Regions from separate parts of the Arthrobacter sp. PM3 genome, predicted to be linked through region 3. Evidence: riboswitches for the same ligand, from Rfam matches in the RefSeq annotation. Region 3 holds a riboswitch; each other region holds the start of a gene.
The links. A riboswitch is a leader RNA that binds a small molecule or an ion and turns the genes downstream of it on or off. The one in region 3 is predicted to bind cyclic di-AMP.
Positions count from the first base shown of each region.

Region 1 (4,925 bases), 1.2 Mb from region 3:
GACAACCGCTGACAGGCCGGCCCTGCTGCTCATCGAGGACGACGCGGTCCTGGGGCCGCTGATCGCCGAGCTCCTGGACCCGGATTACCGCGTCCGGCTGGTCACTAATGGCCACGACGGCCTGCACGTGGCACTGACGGAGGCGTGGGACGTGATGGTGATCGACCGCGGGCTGCCCGGGATGGACGGCATCGCCGTCATCGCGGCCCTGCGCTCCAAGGGCGTCGCCACGCCAATCCTGATCCTGACAGCGCTGGGCGACGCCGGCGAGAAAATCAGGGGCCTGGACGCAGGCGCCAACGACTACGTGACCAAGCCTTTCGACGCCGGTGAGCTGGCGGCACGGCTGCGGGCACTGACCCGTACCTTTCCGGCCGCACGGGCGCCGCTGGCGATCGGCGACTGGGAACTGGACCCGGCGTCGCGAACGGTCCGGTCCATCTACGGCCACACGGTATCTCTGACCGCGAAGGAGGGCCAGCTGCTCGCGGCCCTCGCCACGGAGCCGGACCGCGTCTTTACCCGGGACGAACTCCTGACGGCCCACTTCCACCCCACCGACCAGCCCGGTGTGATCGACACGTACGTCCACCACCTGCGCCGGAAGATCGCCCGGACCGTCGTCCGCACGGTCCATGGTGTCGGCTATCAGATCGGCGACGCCCGTGAGTAGCGGCGGGGTTCCCGGCGGGGATCCGGACCGCTCCACCCTGCGGAAGGCCTCGCTCAAAGTCGCGCTGCGGATCAGCGCCGCGTGCGCGGTGATGGTCCTGGCGCTGCTCGCCGTTACGGCCCTCTATCTGCTGAACCAGCTGGCCCATCCCAAAATGCCGGGGACGGCGTCACCCGGGACGGCGTACGCGTACCTGGATTCCCGGGATGTGCTCGAGGCCATGGTGATCGCGGGGGCGGCAGGGATCGTGCTGGCGGGCGTCACCGGCTGGCTCAGTGCGCGCAGCGCCATCCGTCCCCTCGGCGATGCCCTGGCCCGGCAACGGCGTTTCGTCCAGGATGCCAGCCACGAGCTGCGTACCCCGCTAACCATCCTGGATACCCGGATCCAGCTGGCCCAGCGCCACACCGAACCCGGCTCCCGGCAGGCCCGGGACCTGGCCCGGATCCGGGACGACACCGCAACGCTGACCGGGATTGTCAACGAGCTGCTCCTCGCGGCCACCGCCGGAGTGCCCGGCCGGCCGGCAGCACCGGCCGACCTTGCCCGCACCGCCGCCGATGTCGCCGAAGGCCTCCGGCTCGTGGCGGAGGAACGGGGCGTGCACCTGGACGTCACCGCGGACGCCCGGCCGCTGGCCCGGATCGACGGCAACGCCCTGCGCCGCGCCGTGCTGGCTCTGGCGGACAATGCGCTTGCCCACACCCCGCCGGGCGGCCGCGTGGGAATCACGACGTCGGTCGAGCAGAACCGCGCGGTGATCACCGTCGCGGATACGGGGACGGGAATCACCGGCGTCGACCGGGACCGGATCTTTGACCGTTTCGTGCGGACCGCCGGCAACGGCGGACCGCACGGGCAGCGGAGCTTTGGCATCGGCCTGGCCCTTGTCCGGGAAATCGCCGTGGCGGCGGGGGGCGCCGTCGAGGTGGCTTCCACCGGCGCGGCGGGAACGGTCATGAAGATGACGCTGCCGCTGGCCGGGACCGCCGGGCCGTGAGCGGCCCGGCGGCGGGGAAAGCCGGCACATAGGAAAGACCGGCGATCGCCTGCCCCCAAGGGAATTCGATCGCCGGTCTTTCCGGACTGGTTGGCGCTGCCTTGCTGCGCCCTATACTGCGGCGCCCTGCACTGGCAGGGCCCGCTCACTGGCCTGCGAGCGCCCGGACAACTTAGGCGCGGACGAAGGTCACGCCGCCGGTCGCGGTGAGCCAGGACAGCGGGTGGACGATCGTCTGGTTGGAGCCGTTCATGCCGCCGCTGACCACCTGGCCGTTGCCGGCGTAGATGCCGACGTGGCCGGACTGGACCACCATGTCGCCGGGCTGCGGGGTAGCCACCACAGTTCCGAGGCCAAGGAACGCCCGGGGGCCGATGTCGCCTACGGGCTTGCCTGCCGCGCCGAGGGCCTTTTCCACCATGGCGGTGCAGTCCTGGGTGATGCCCAGCTGGCTGTACGCGGCGGACAGCATGATGGCGTTGCGGCTGCCGGCAGGGGCCGCGGCGGCAGGGGCAGCCGGGGCGGCCTGCACCTGGACGGTCGGCTTGGGCGCGGCCGGGGCCGCTGCGGGCGCGGCGGCGGGAGCAGCGGCAACAGGCTTGGGCTGTTCGATGACCGGCGCGGCAATCGAGGAAACCGCGGGGCGGTCAAAGCTGATCTTGACGGTTGAATCGGCGCTGACGGGCGCACTGACCTGCGCCTGGACGTCAACGTTCGACGCCGGAGCGGAGTCCCGCTGCACAGGTGCGGTAGCGGCGTTGGCCGCCATTCCGCTGGTGAGGACCAGGCCGGATGCGGCGGTGATGACGGCGGCATGGCGCGCAAAAGTATTGATTGAAGTCATGGATGTACCTCTCCCAATGCCTGCGAGGTGAGCTGTCGGATTCGGATGGGAGGCACCCGGCCGCACTCCAGGGCCCGGCGTAGCGGGCACCGTGCGGCTTCACCCCAAGGCCTGCATGTCAGCAAGCCGAAAGTGGTTTCCCCGCCTCTGCCGGTCGTTGCTGCGAGTTACCCCCGTGCCGCGGCAGAGTTAGGCAATCGGCTGGGGAGCGCCCGTATCGGAGACAACAGGCACATATCCACCGTAACGCGATCCGCGGTCAAAAGTCACATTCAGGTAACGGCCGCCACGTTTCGGACCCGCCGAAGCCCATAGGGCTGCACCTCATCCGAACACTAGGATGATGCCATCAGCACCACCTTCGAAGCGGAGGCCCGAAAATGAACAGGCACTGTGTCGCGATCTGCCAGCTGAGCAACCAGCCCCAGGAGGATTTCGACGTCAACACCGAGCTGCTGATCCTGGACGGCCAGGACGTCCACGTCTCCACCTGGGACGCGGAACCGCGGGACGGCGGCTTCGATGAGCACGTCTTGAACGACCGGGTGGACGCCCTTGGGTTCATGGTGGTCAACGACTGGGCGTTCCTGGACGGCAAGGCCTACGCGGTGGTGGAACGGCGGTCCGGAACCTAGGCGCGGTGCACGGCGGACACGACTAATTTCGTGCCGTGACGTTCCTGACCCTGGCGCTGATCGCCGTCGTCGCCCTGGCCGGCCCCCTGCTCGCACTGCCGGTGCGCTGGCGGCTGCCGGTGGTCCTCGGGGAACTGCTGGCCGGGATCGTGATCGGGCGCTCCGGCCTCGCCCTCGTGGATCCTGCAGATCCCACATTCAGCCTGCTGGCCAACATCGGCTTTGCACTGATGATGTTCGTGGCCGGAACCCATGTTCCCGTGCGCGATCCTCACATCCGCTCGGCGCTCGGCCACGGCACCCGCCGGGCCGTCGCAGCCGCCGCGGCAGCGGCGGCGGTTGGAACCGGGATCGGCCTGCTTTTCGGAACCGGCCATGCTCCCCTCTACGTCGTACTGCTGGCGTCGTCATCGGCCGCACTGGTCCTTCCGATCGTGGACTCCCTACGGCTTGGCGGCCCCCACGTCATCGCCATGACCGCGCAGGTGGCTATCGCCGACATCGCCTGCATTGTGGCGCTGCCGCTGCTGGTGGATCCGCCGCACGCAGGCCGGGCGGCGCTGGGTGTCCTCACGGTAGCGGGCTGCGCGGCGGTCCTCTTCTTCGTGCTGCGCTGGCTGGAGGACACGGGAATCCGCGGGCGCGTGCACCGCCTCTCGGAAAACCGGAAGTTTGCCCTGGAGCTAAGGATCCAGCTCGCGGTGCTGTTCGCCCTTGCCGGCGTCGCGACCTTCAGCAGCGTGTCGGTGATGATGGCGGGCTTTTCCTTCGGCCTGGTGGTGGCCGCCGTCGGCGAGCCGAGGCGGCTGGCCCGGCAATTGTTCGCCCTCAGCGACGGCTTCCTGGGCCCGGTGTTCTTTGTCTGGCTCGGCGCGTCCCTCACCCTGAAGGACCTGGCCGGGCATCCGGACATGATTGCCCTCGGGGTGGCGCTGGGGGCCGGGACGCTGGTGTCCCACGCGAGCCTCGCCTTCCTGGGGCTCCCCTTGCCGCTCGGCGTACTGTCGGCAGCCCAACTCGGTGTGCCGGTGGCGGCCGCGAGCATCGGCACCCAGCTTCAGGTCCTGCTCCCGGGCGAAGCGGCGGCCCTGCTGGTGGGCGCCCTGATCACAATCGCCGCCAGCGCCGTCGCCGGGTCCCGCGCGGCCAGGAAGTTCGCCCTGCCCCAAGGGACCTAAGAAGTCGAAGGGCTGAACTGCAGCTCCGGCCTTCGCCGGGCCATCTCGGCCAGGACCCGGGCCACGGCCTCTGTGGCGGCGTCAAAACCTGCACCGGTGTCACTCTGTGCGCCGGCGGCGCCGGCGGCAAGACTGCCGGCGGCGGACAGCAACTCCCCCGAGGACCCGCCGAGCACGGCACGGGCCTGGCGGACGAACCTGGCCCAGTCTCCGGAGCCGGCACGCAGCGCCGGCAGCGCGGAGAGAAGCGCGGCACGGCGCAGCCAGACATCGGACTCGCGCACCCACCGGTCCAGCACGCTCTCGGCACGGGCCCTGCCCGGCGGGTCAAGGCCGTCCACCAGGGGGCCGAGGACGTCGATGGCGAGCGGATCAACGAGCTCCCGGACCCGCGCATCCCGGATGAAGCCCTCCAGCCGGGTGAGATCCGAGTTGGTCAGCAGTCCCACGTTGGCCTGCAGGAGCACCACCGCTGCGAGGCGGCGTTCGAACACCGGCACCGCCCACAACTCCGCGCCGAGGGACGTGACCTCATCATGTGCCAGTCCCGGGTACCGGCGCCCGGCGTCGCGCACCGCCCCGCGCACGGCCCCCA
Region 1 covers NZ_CP022314.1:1,168,431-1,173,355, forward strand. The annotation lists gene CFN17_RS05395 (response regulator transcription factor) at 1-673, shown strand, start outside; gene CFN17_RS05400 (HAMP domain-containing sensor histidine kinase) at 666-1,673, shown strand; gene CFN17_RS05405 (hypothetical protein) at 1,846-2,517, opposite strand; cyclic di-AMP (ydaO/yuaA leader) riboswitch at 2,521-2,723, opposite strand; gene CFN17_RS05410 (hypothetical protein) at 2,898-3,152, shown strand; gene CFN17_RS05415 (cation:proton antiporter) at 3,188-4,330, shown strand; gene CFN17_RS05420 (DNA alkylation repair protein) at 4,327-4,925, opposite strand, start outside.
Region 1: linked by a shared signal. The riboswitch ahead of CFN17_RS05405 (hypothetical protein) and the one ahead of CFN17_RS10840 (NlpC/P60 family protein) in region 3 are both predicted to bind cyclic di-AMP.

Region 2 (4,925 bases), 200 kb from region 3:
TCCTGAAACCGGCGGACTGATCCGTGCCAACCCTCTCCGGCATGACCCGTGCCCCCGGGCGCGACTGGCGCAATCCGGCCACATGGCATCTGCGCACCCGGCTGGTCCTGGTCGCCATGGCGCTGCTTGTGGCCATCTGCGGCGCTGTGGGCCTGTTCAGCTATGCCTCAATGGACCTGTTTCTGACCCGGCAGCTCGACACCCAGCTGGAGCAGGCCTCCCACCGGTCCAGCGAGTTCGGCCGGCCCTCGTCCGGGTCTTCGGGCGGGCGCCCCGACCCGCTCGAGGCCCGGGGGCAGGGCATCGGGACGCTCAACGCCCGGATTGAGGACGGTGAGGTCGGCAGCGCCGGGTTCCTCGGCGGCGACGCCACCCGCAAGAGCCTCTCGCCCGACGACAACGCCGTCCTCCTGGCGCTGGCCCCCAACGGCATTCCGGTGGACAGGACGCTCTCGGCAGGCGCGTACCGGCTCACGGCGGTCCGCGCGCCGTACGGCGACATCATTGTCACCGGGCTCCCGCTGGAAGAAAAACAAAACACCCTCGCCTCGCTGGTCTGGACCATGGTGGTGGTCTCCGCCGGCGGGCTCGTGCTGATCGGCCTCGCCGGCACTGCCCTGATCCGGCGCACCATGAAGCCGCTGGAACAGCTGTCCGAAGTGGCCACCCAGGTCTCCCGGCTCCCGCTGGACGCGGGCGAGGTGGCGCTCGCGGTGCGCGTTCCGGCGTCGGCCGCCCATCCCGGAACCGAGGTGGGCAGCGTGGGCTACGCGCTGAACCAGATGCTGGACAACGTCTCCAACGCGCTTGAGGCGCGGCAGGAGAGCGAGATGAAGGTGCGGCAGTTCGTCGCCGATGCCTCGCACGAACTGCGCACGCCGCTCACGGCCATCCGCGGCTACACCGAGCTGATGCGCATGACCGAGCATTTCACTCCGGACGGGGAGAAGTCCCTCTCCCGGGTCCAAAGCCAGTCCGAGCGGATGACCACCCTGGTGGAGGACCTGCTGCTGCTGGCACGCCTGGACGAGGGGCAGCCGCTCAAGATCACCGACGTCGACCTCACCCAGCTGGCCATCGAAACGGTGAGCGATGAGAAAGTCATGGCCCCGGACCGTATCTGGCACCTTGAACTGCCGGACGAGCCCGTGGTGGTGCGCGGCGACGCGACGCAGCTCCACCAAGTCCTCGCCAACCTGCTGTCCAACGCCCGCAAACACACAGAGCCCGGGACCACGGTAGTCACGGGCGTCATGCGGTCCGCGGACGGCAGCGCCGTGATCACGGTGACAGATAACGGCAGCGGCATCGCCCCCGAGTTCGTGGGGCGGGTTTTCGCCCGCTTCGCCCGGGCCGATGCCGCGCGCGCCAATCCGGCAAGTCCCGCCGCCAAGCCGGCGGTGGCGACGGCCGGCGCCCGGCCGGGGTCTGCTCCCCGCGCCGGCGCAGGCCCTGCTTCCATTGGCGCCGGCCCGGCCGGGGCGGCTTCGCCCGCACCGACCTCCGAGGGTACGAGCGGGCTGGGCTTGTCCATCGTCCAGTCCATCGTGGCGGCCCACGGGGGCACCGTCGAGGTCACGTCGCGGCCCGGCCGGACAGAGTTCGCCGTGCGGCTGCCGGCGGCACCGCCGTCGGCCTAGCGCCCGCCCTCAGGCCTGCGGGGCGGCCGCGCAAGCCGACACTCCGGCACTGTGACCCCCGTTACCGAAATGTGACTTAAGCTGCCAAGTGCTGTAGCGTCGATGTGGTGCGGCCTGAACTGACGCCGCACATCCGGTTGGACGCCAAACTCTGCCGCTTCCCGGATTCCGCTGGACCAGGCAGAGGCGGGGGACCCAGAGTTCCCGGGCATTCTGCACACTTGCGCCCTTGGGGTGAAGCCGACACGTGACTTTCCGTGCGGCCGGATGACCTCATCCGAACCCGACAGCTAACTCCGCCGGCGTTGAGAGGCGATCATGACTGACTTCCAGGTACAAACGCGCCCTGACGGCGCTTCTATCCGCTCCCCCAAATCCCGGCACCGCGCCGAACCGGCGCGCCAGGCCACCGGACTGTCGCGGCTGGCCGCCGGGCTGGGCGCCACCGGGCGCCGCGCCGCCGTCGCCACCGCAGCCTGCGCGCTGCTGCTCGGCGGCGCCGCCGCCAGCCAGGCAGCCGAGACGGCCGCCCACGCGGCAAACTTTGCCGGCACCGAGGCGGCCACCGTCGCCGACCCGCTGGCCAAGCTCAACTTCGAACGCGTCCAGGTTGCCGCGACCGGCGCCTCGGCCGGGAAGAACGTGGCAGCTCAGCTCGCCGATGTGCAGGCCGCCGAGCCGCCGGCCAAGGCCCCCGCGGCTCCGGCCCCGGCCGCCCCCGCACCGGCCGCCGCGCCGGCGGCGCCCGCAGCCGCGCCGGCGGCGCCCGCTCCGGCAGCCGCGCCCGCACCGGCACCGGCACCGGCCGCCGCACCGGTCGCAATCGACGACCCCGCCGGCGCACAGGCCTACGCGGCTGCCCAGCTGGGCAGCTACGGCTGGGCACCGGGCCAGATGCAGTGCCTGCAGAAGCTCTGGACCAAGGAATCGGACTGGAAGACAACCGCCACGAACCCCAGCAGCGGCGCCTACGGCGTGGTCCAGTCCCTGCCCGCTGCCAAGATGGCGAGCGCCGGCGCCGACTACATGACCAACTACCGGACCCAGATCAACTGGGGCCTGAACTACGTCAAGGAGCGCTACGGCTCCCCCTGCGGCGCCCTGAACTTCCACCTGGCGCACAACTGGTACTAAGCCGTCACCGTACCGGCGATGGGCCGGCACCGGACCTCAGGTATCGCCCGCGCCCGCCAGACTCACAGGAACGCCCCGAACCGGCCGGTTCGGGGCGTTCCTGTGTTTCCGTCGTACTTCCACAGGCCCCGCACAGCTTGACCCTAAAGCCCTCATATGGGCCGCCGGGAAAGTTGAGCCATGACGTTCACAGACCAGGCCTCAGGAACCCCGCCCCGACCCACGGCGACGCTGGCCGACGCGCACGCACCGGCTCCGTTCGCCGGTGCGCTGACCGATCCCGGCGGCCGGCGCTCACCGGTTGACACGCGTGCCAGCACACCGCTGCTGGACGTCACCATCCCGGTCTTCAACGAAGAACGCGACCTCGAGGCCTGCCTGCGCCGCCTGCACGCCTATCTCCTCGGATCCTTCCCGCACCCCTTCCGGATCACGGTGGCGGACAACGCCAGCACCGACGGGACGCTCAAGACCGCGGAGCGGGTAGCGCGCGAGCTCCGCGAAGTGACCGTGGTCCACATGGCCGAGAAAGGGCGCGGCAACGCGCTGCGGAAGGTGTGGCTCGCCTCGCCGTCGCCTGTCCTGGCCTACATGGACGTGGACCTGTCCACCGACCTCGCGGCGCTCGGCCCGCTCCTTGCCCCGCTCATTTCGGGCCACTCCGACCTCGCGATCGGCACCCGCCTGACCCGTAGTTCACGCGTGGTCCGCGGACCCAAACGGGAATTCATCTCGCGCAGCTACAACTTCCTGCTGCAGTCCCTGATGGGCGCCCACTTCAGCGACGCCCAGTGCGGCTTCAAGGCGATCCGCGCCGATGTCGCCCGGCAACTGCTCCCCCACACGCTGGACAACGCCTGGTTCTTCGACACCGAATTGCTGGTCCTGGCCGAAAAGTGCGGCCTGCGGGTCCACGAAGTCCCGGTGGACTGGACCGACGACCCGGATTCCAGCGTGGACATCATGCAGACCGCCCTCGCCGACCTACGCGGCATGGCGCGGCTAAGCCGGGACCTGGTCTCCGGCCGGATCCCGCTACCCGAGCTGCGGGCCGCCCTGGCCCGCGGCCCGCTCCCGGCATCATCGCGGGCCCAGGAACAAAGCCCCGGCGGCAGCCTCTTCGGACAGCTCGTCCGCTTCGGCAGCATCGGGGTGGCCTCCACCCTGGCCTACCTGGTGATCTTCCTGCTCTGCCGCGGGTTCATGGACCCGCAGCTGGCCAACTTCCTCGCCCTGCTCACCACCGCCGTGGCCAACACCGCCGCCAACCGGCGGTTCACGTTCGGCATCCAGGGCAGCAGCCAGGCGGCACGGCACCACTTCGAGGGCCTGCTGGTGTTCGGGATCGGGCTGGCCCTGACCTCGGGCGCCCTCGCTCTGGTCCACGGCGTGTCCGGCGGAACACCGGACCGCTGGCTCGAACTCGCCACGGTCACCGCCGCCAACCTGGCCGCCACCGCCGTCAAATTCCTGCTCTTCCGGCTGGTGGTCTTCCGCCACCGCCCCGCCGCCGTGCCGGCGCCCGGCGCCACCGACGCTTCCCTCCCCCGCACAGAAACGGCCAAGTAAATGACCGCAACCATCACCCCCGCCGCCGGAACCCCCGCCGGTGATCTGCCGGCAGCCCGGAACACACCCCCGTCGCCGAGCCGCCGGGAACGGCTGCTGTTCGGCCCGCAGCCCCGCTGGGTGCGGCCCTCGGCCGCGCTGCTGCTGGCCGCCACCGCGGTGCTCTACCTTTGGAACCTGGAAGCCACCGGCTACGGCAACTCCTTCTACGCCGCGGCCATCCAGGCCGGCACCAAGGACTGGACCGCGCTGCTGTTCGGCTCCCTCGACGCCGGGAACGCCATCACGGTGGACAAGCCGCCGGCCGCCCTCTGGATCCCGGCCCTTGCCGGGCGAATCTTCGGCTTCTCGGCACTGAGCATGCTCATTCCCCAGGCGCTCATGGGAGTCGCCGCCGTCGGGCTCCTCTATCTGACGGTCAAGCGCGTGTCCGGGCCCGCAGCTGGCCTGCTGGCCGGCGGCGCACTCGCGCTGACCCCGGTGGCCGCCCTCATGTTCCGGTTCAACAACCCGGACGCCATGCTCACCCTGTGCCTGGTGCTGGCAGCCTACCTCACCACCCGCGCCATCGAAAAAGCCGGC
Region 2 covers NZ_CP022314.1:2,144,880-2,149,804, reverse strand. The annotation lists gene CFN17_RS09945 (response regulator transcription factor) at 1-20, shown strand, start outside; gene CFN17_RS09940 (HAMP domain-containing sensor histidine kinase) at 42-1,640, shown strand; cyclic di-AMP (ydaO/yuaA leader) riboswitch at 1,800-1,959, shown strand; gene CFN17_RS09935 (hypothetical protein) at 1,959-2,774, shown strand; gene CFN17_RS09930 (bifunctional glycosyltransferase family 2/GtrA family protein) at 2,955-4,343, shown strand; gene CFN17_RS09925 (glycosyltransferase family 39 protein) at 4,344-4,925, shown strand, end outside.
Region 2: linked by a shared signal. The riboswitch ahead of CFN17_RS09935 (hypothetical protein) and the one ahead of CFN17_RS10840 (NlpC/P60 family protein) in region 3 are both predicted to bind cyclic di-AMP.

Region 3 (4,925 bases):
GGCAGAAGGCCGGTATAGCACTGGCTGCCACCGGTCTGGTGCTCACGGTCACGGTCCCCGTCACCAACCCGGTCATGGCCTCGAACACGGGCGGGTCCGGCGCGATTTCGGCCGCTGCGCAGCCGGATGTCACGGCTGCCGCCGCCGCAAAGGTTGATTTCAGCCGGACGGCCGTCACCACCAAGGGCGACCCGGACGGCAAACTCAAGCAGCTGCTGAGCGCCCAGTCGGTCGGCAGCATCACCCGCGCCGCGTCGGCCGGCACGCTGGGTGCACCGCTGGACCAGATGGTCACCGCTTCGCCGTTCGGTTACCGCGTGAGTCCCATCACGGGAGGCGCGGGGGAGTTCCACCGAGGCCAGGACTTCGCCGCCCAGTGCGGCACGCCGGTCCACGCGGCCGCCAGCGGCACCGTGACCTTCAACGGATGGCACCCCTACGGCGGCGGAAACCGGGTGGTCATCGACCACGGCAACGGCCTGGAGACCACGTACAACCACCTGTCCTCGTCCACGGTGACGGTGGGCCAGAAGGTCTCCCGCGGCGACGTCGTCGCCATGAGCGGAACCACCGGCGCCTCCACCGGCTGCCACCTCCACTTTGAAGTGATGGTCAACGGCGACGTCGTCGACCCCCTCGGCTGGCTCTAATAAAGACGATGGCCGACTCTCAATTCACCGTGACACGCCGTGATCTGAATGTGACATTGCGGCCGGACTCCTGTAGGGTTTGAAGCACGCCAACTTTTCCGAAGTTGGCGCTCTTGAGTGGATTGCCTAGCTCTGCCACCGCTCAAGGTCCGTTCGCATTACATCGTCTGGCAGGGGCGGGGGAACCAATTTCGGCCTTCGAAAGAAGGCCTAGGGGTTAAGTCGCAAAGCTTCCCAGGAAGCGGCGCGGCCGGGTGACTCCCATCCGAATCCGACAGCTCACCTCGTAGGCATTGGGAGAGGCTACTTTCGTGTCTTCACGCCACAATGCTGCGCGTCTGCGCACTGGCGCGGCTCACCTGAGCCCGCTGGCATCCACATCACGTGCCGCCCTTGCCGGTGCCCGGATTGGATCACGTTCCGCAGGCTCAATCTCTACCGAGCCCGGACAGCATGCAGTTCCCGCTTTTGGCGCGTCTTCGCAGTACACCCTTCGCTAAGTAACCCGTTTTACGGGGCGATCCGGCGTACCCCCAAGATGCCGGAGCGTCCTCACTCCGCGCCCGAAGCGCGCGGTCCAAGGATCACGAAAGAGAGAACTTAATGACTACTCGTGCAACCGCTGCACGGCACCGCGCCGAGGTCACCAAGACCAACTCGTTGGCTGTTATTGCTAAGGCTGTCGGCGACAACGCCGGCGGCATGGGCCGTCAGGCCGCGGTCATCGCCGCAGCCTCCGGTCTGGTTCTGACCAGCGGAATCGCAGCCAACGCTGCTGAGACCAACGTTCAGCGCGAATCCACCTCGGCTTCGGCCCTGGAGGTCCAGTCCTCCGCTCCGGCCACGATCTCGGCCGCATCCACCATCGCGATCTCCTACGAGAAGCCCGCCGTCACGACGACGCCGGCCCCCGTCGTCGAGGCCCCCAAGCCGGTCGTCAAGGTCCAGGACGCCACGGCTTCCCAGGCCGGCGGCGCCCAGCTGGGCGTCAGCGGCGGCGTGGCCGCCCAGGCCCCGGCCGGGATCGGCAGCGGCGCCGGCGCGACCATCGCTGCTGCGGCCTACGCACAGATCGGTGTCGCGCAGGACTGCACCGCCCTCGCCACCAACGCCCTCGCTGCGGCCGGCATCCACTACCACGGCTGGCCGGCAGGCTACCTGTCCCTGGGCCGCACCGTGAGCGCCGCGGAAGCACGCCCGGGTGACCTCGCGTACTACCAGAACGGCGGCGTCGGCATGGCCCACATCGCGGTCTACGTCGGCAACGGCATGGCAGTGCACGGCGGCTGGAACGGCGGCACCACCGCGCTGTACAGCGTTAACGTCGGCTCCGGCCCGGTCTTCATCCGCGTCGGCGGCTAAGCTCACGCCCACCGCACACGCAAAGACCCCCGCCTCACGAGGCGGGGGTTTTTGCGTTGCCGGGGAATGAACTTTCCGCGCCGCCCGCCGCGCCAGCGAAAAAATATTCGGTGATCCGGCAGTTGAGTGTTTACTCTTGTCTTGTCGATCCATAGCCCGACCATGCAGAGGGCAGCCGGCCCTCGTGCCCCTGGCGGGTGCGGCCGTGAAGAGGTATGCGGATGCGCACTCTCGTTCTGAATGCTGGATATGAGCCGCTGGCGGTAGTCACCTTCCGCCGGGCGCTGGTCCTTGTCCTGACCGGAAAGGCCAGTGTGGTGGCCGAGGGGGACGACCCCGTGGTCGGCCCCCAGGACATCCTGGGCCGCCCGTCCGTCATCCTGCTAAACCGCTACATCCGGCCGCGGTACAACACGGTCACGGCGGTCAGCCGCCGCGGCGTGCTCCGCCGCGACGCCCACCGCTGCGCGTACTGCGGCAAGGCCGCCCACACGATCGACCACGTCCAGCCCAAGTCCCGCGGCGGTGCCGACTCGTGGGAGAACCTCGTGGCGGCGTGCCTGCGCTGCAACAACGCCAAGGGCGACCACACGCCGGCGGAAATGGGCTGGAAGCTCGGCTTCGTGCCCGGCCCGCCGAAGGGCACCATCTGGCAGATCAAAGAACTTGAGAAGCCGACGCCGGCCTGGGACCCGTTCCTGCTGCCGGAATCGGCCGCCTGAACTGCTGTTTGAACTGCTGTTTGAGCTGTTGTTTGAACGAATAGTGGCCGGTGCCGGGTTAGGCTGACCCCGTGGAGTTCGACGCCATCATCCTCGCCGGGGGCAGGTCCGCCCGTCTCGGCGGTGTGCCCAAGGCCCGGCTCATGTATGACGGCGCCACCCTCCTCGCGCGGTCCCTGCGCGCCGCGGACGGCGCCGGACGGGTTGCCGTCGTCGGGCCCGACCCCGGTGACCTGCCGGCGGGGACCCTGACCTGCCGGGAAGATCCGCCCTTCGGGGGACCGGCGGCCGCCATCGCGGCCGGGCTCAGCGCCCTGGCCGACCGCGCCTCAAGTCCCGGCGCCCCCGCGCCCTTCACCCTGGTCCTGGCCTGCGACATGCCCCGGTCCGCAGCGGCCGTCCGTGCCCTCGCCGACGCGCTGATCGACGAACAGGCCGGCATTGCGGGCGACGGCGTCATGGCCGTCTCGGCCGAGGGGCGCAAGCAGCCGCTCGCGGGTTTTTATGGCACGGCTGCGCTACAACGGGCTGCGACGGACGCAGCGCGCGAGGACAGGCTCGAAAACGCCTCGGTCTTCGCCCTTCTTGCTAGGCTGGAGGTGCGGGAAGTTCGCGTCCCCCAGGGGTCCACGGATGATGTTGACACTTGGGATGACGCAGCCGCACTAGGGGTGTCCGGCGGGATTCCAGGCCTTGGTCCGGGCCCCGGCACCGCGCAGCAGAACCCGACCATGGAGGCAAACGGTGAAAAGCCAGGATGAAACGCTGGAAGACTGGTGCCGTGCCCTGCTCCAGGCCCTCCAGCTCGAAGAAGTCGAGATTGACGTGAACGAGGTCCTCTCCCTCGCAGGCGTGGCCGCGCACTCCGTGGTCCGCCCGGCGGCGCCGCTGACCACGTTCATCGCAGGCTACGCCGCGGGCCTGGCCTCCGGTGCGGGACAAGCCGCGGATGCCGACCCCATGCAGGCCGCCATGGCCGTAGCCCGCAGGCTTGCCAAGGACTACGCGGCCGCCGAAGCCACCGGGGCATGACGCCCGCGCCCCCGGAGGGCAGCGGACCCGACCCCGCAGGCACGGACGAGCCGCACCGGCATCTGGCCCACACCTGGCAGGAGGCCCGGCAGCTCGCCTTCGACTGCGCCGCCCCCATCCCCGCCGCCCCCGTCCCGCTCCGGCAGGCCCTGGGCCGGACCCTGGCCGCGGACGTCGAGGCACAGCAGGACATGCCCCACTATGCCTCCTCCGCCATGGACGGCTGGGCCGTCAACGGCAGCGGTCCCTGGATCCTGGCCGAACCCAACCAGCGGCTGGCCCCGCACCAGGCCAGCCCGGTCGCCACCGGCGGCCTCATCCCGGCAGGCGCCAAAGCCGTCCTGCGCAGCGAAAGCGGCGTCATCGACACCGACGAGGACGGCCTGCCGGTCCTGAAGCTCGGCGGTTCCGCGAAGCCGGGCGATCCTCGCAACGGCGACCACATCAGGAAAGCAGGCGAGGAAGCTGCCGCCGGCGACATCCTGATCAAGGGCGGCACCGTCCTCAATCCGGCCCACCTGGCCCTCGCGGCCCTGGCCGGAACCGACACCCTCCCGGTGCTCGGCAAAGCCGTGGTGCGCCTCGTCTTCACCGGCTCCGAGGTTGTCACGTCCGGGACGCCGGCGCCCGGGCAAGTCAGGGACACCTTTGGCCCCCAGCTGGGAGCGGTCGTGGCCATGCTCGGCGGGATCTGCACCGAGGAAGTGAAGATCGGCGACACCTATGCCGAATGGCTGGCAGCGCTCGAGGACGGCCAGCCCGTCTCTCCGCCCGGCGCCGGGAGCACCGCTGGCGATCCTGCCGATGACAGCCCGCCCGCCGACGTCGTCATCACCACCGGCGGCACGGGACGCTCCGGCACGGACCACCTCCGGCGTTCCGTCGCGGAGCTGGGCGGACGCCTGCTGATCGACGGGATCGCCATGCGGCCCGGCCACCCGGCCGTCCTCGCCGAACTACCCGACGGCCGCTACGTCATCGGCCTGCCCGGCAACCCCCTCGCGGCCATGATGGCGCTGTCCACCATCGGCGGTCCGCTGCTGGCAGCCCTCGGGCACCGGTCCATGCCGCCGCTGAGCGACGTGCCGTGCGGCTCCACCATCGAGGCCGACCCCGGCCGGACCCGGCTCATGCCCTTCCGCCTGCTCTACGGCATGGC
Region 3 covers NZ_CP022314.1:2,348,769-2,353,693, forward strand. The annotation lists gene CFN17_RS10835 (M23 family metallopeptidase) at 1-650, shown strand, start outside; cyclic di-AMP (ydaO/yuaA leader) riboswitch at 774-957, shown strand; gene CFN17_RS10840 (NlpC/P60 family protein) at 1,254-2,012, shown strand; gene CFN17_RS10845 (HNH endonuclease) at 2,234-2,734, shown strand; gene CFN17_RS10850 (molybdenum cofactor guanylyltransferase) at 2,806-3,495, shown strand; gene CFN17_RS10855 (DUF6457 domain-containing protein) at 3,479-3,766, shown strand; gene CFN17_RS10860 (molybdopterin molybdotransferase MoeA) at 3,763-4,925, shown strand, end outside.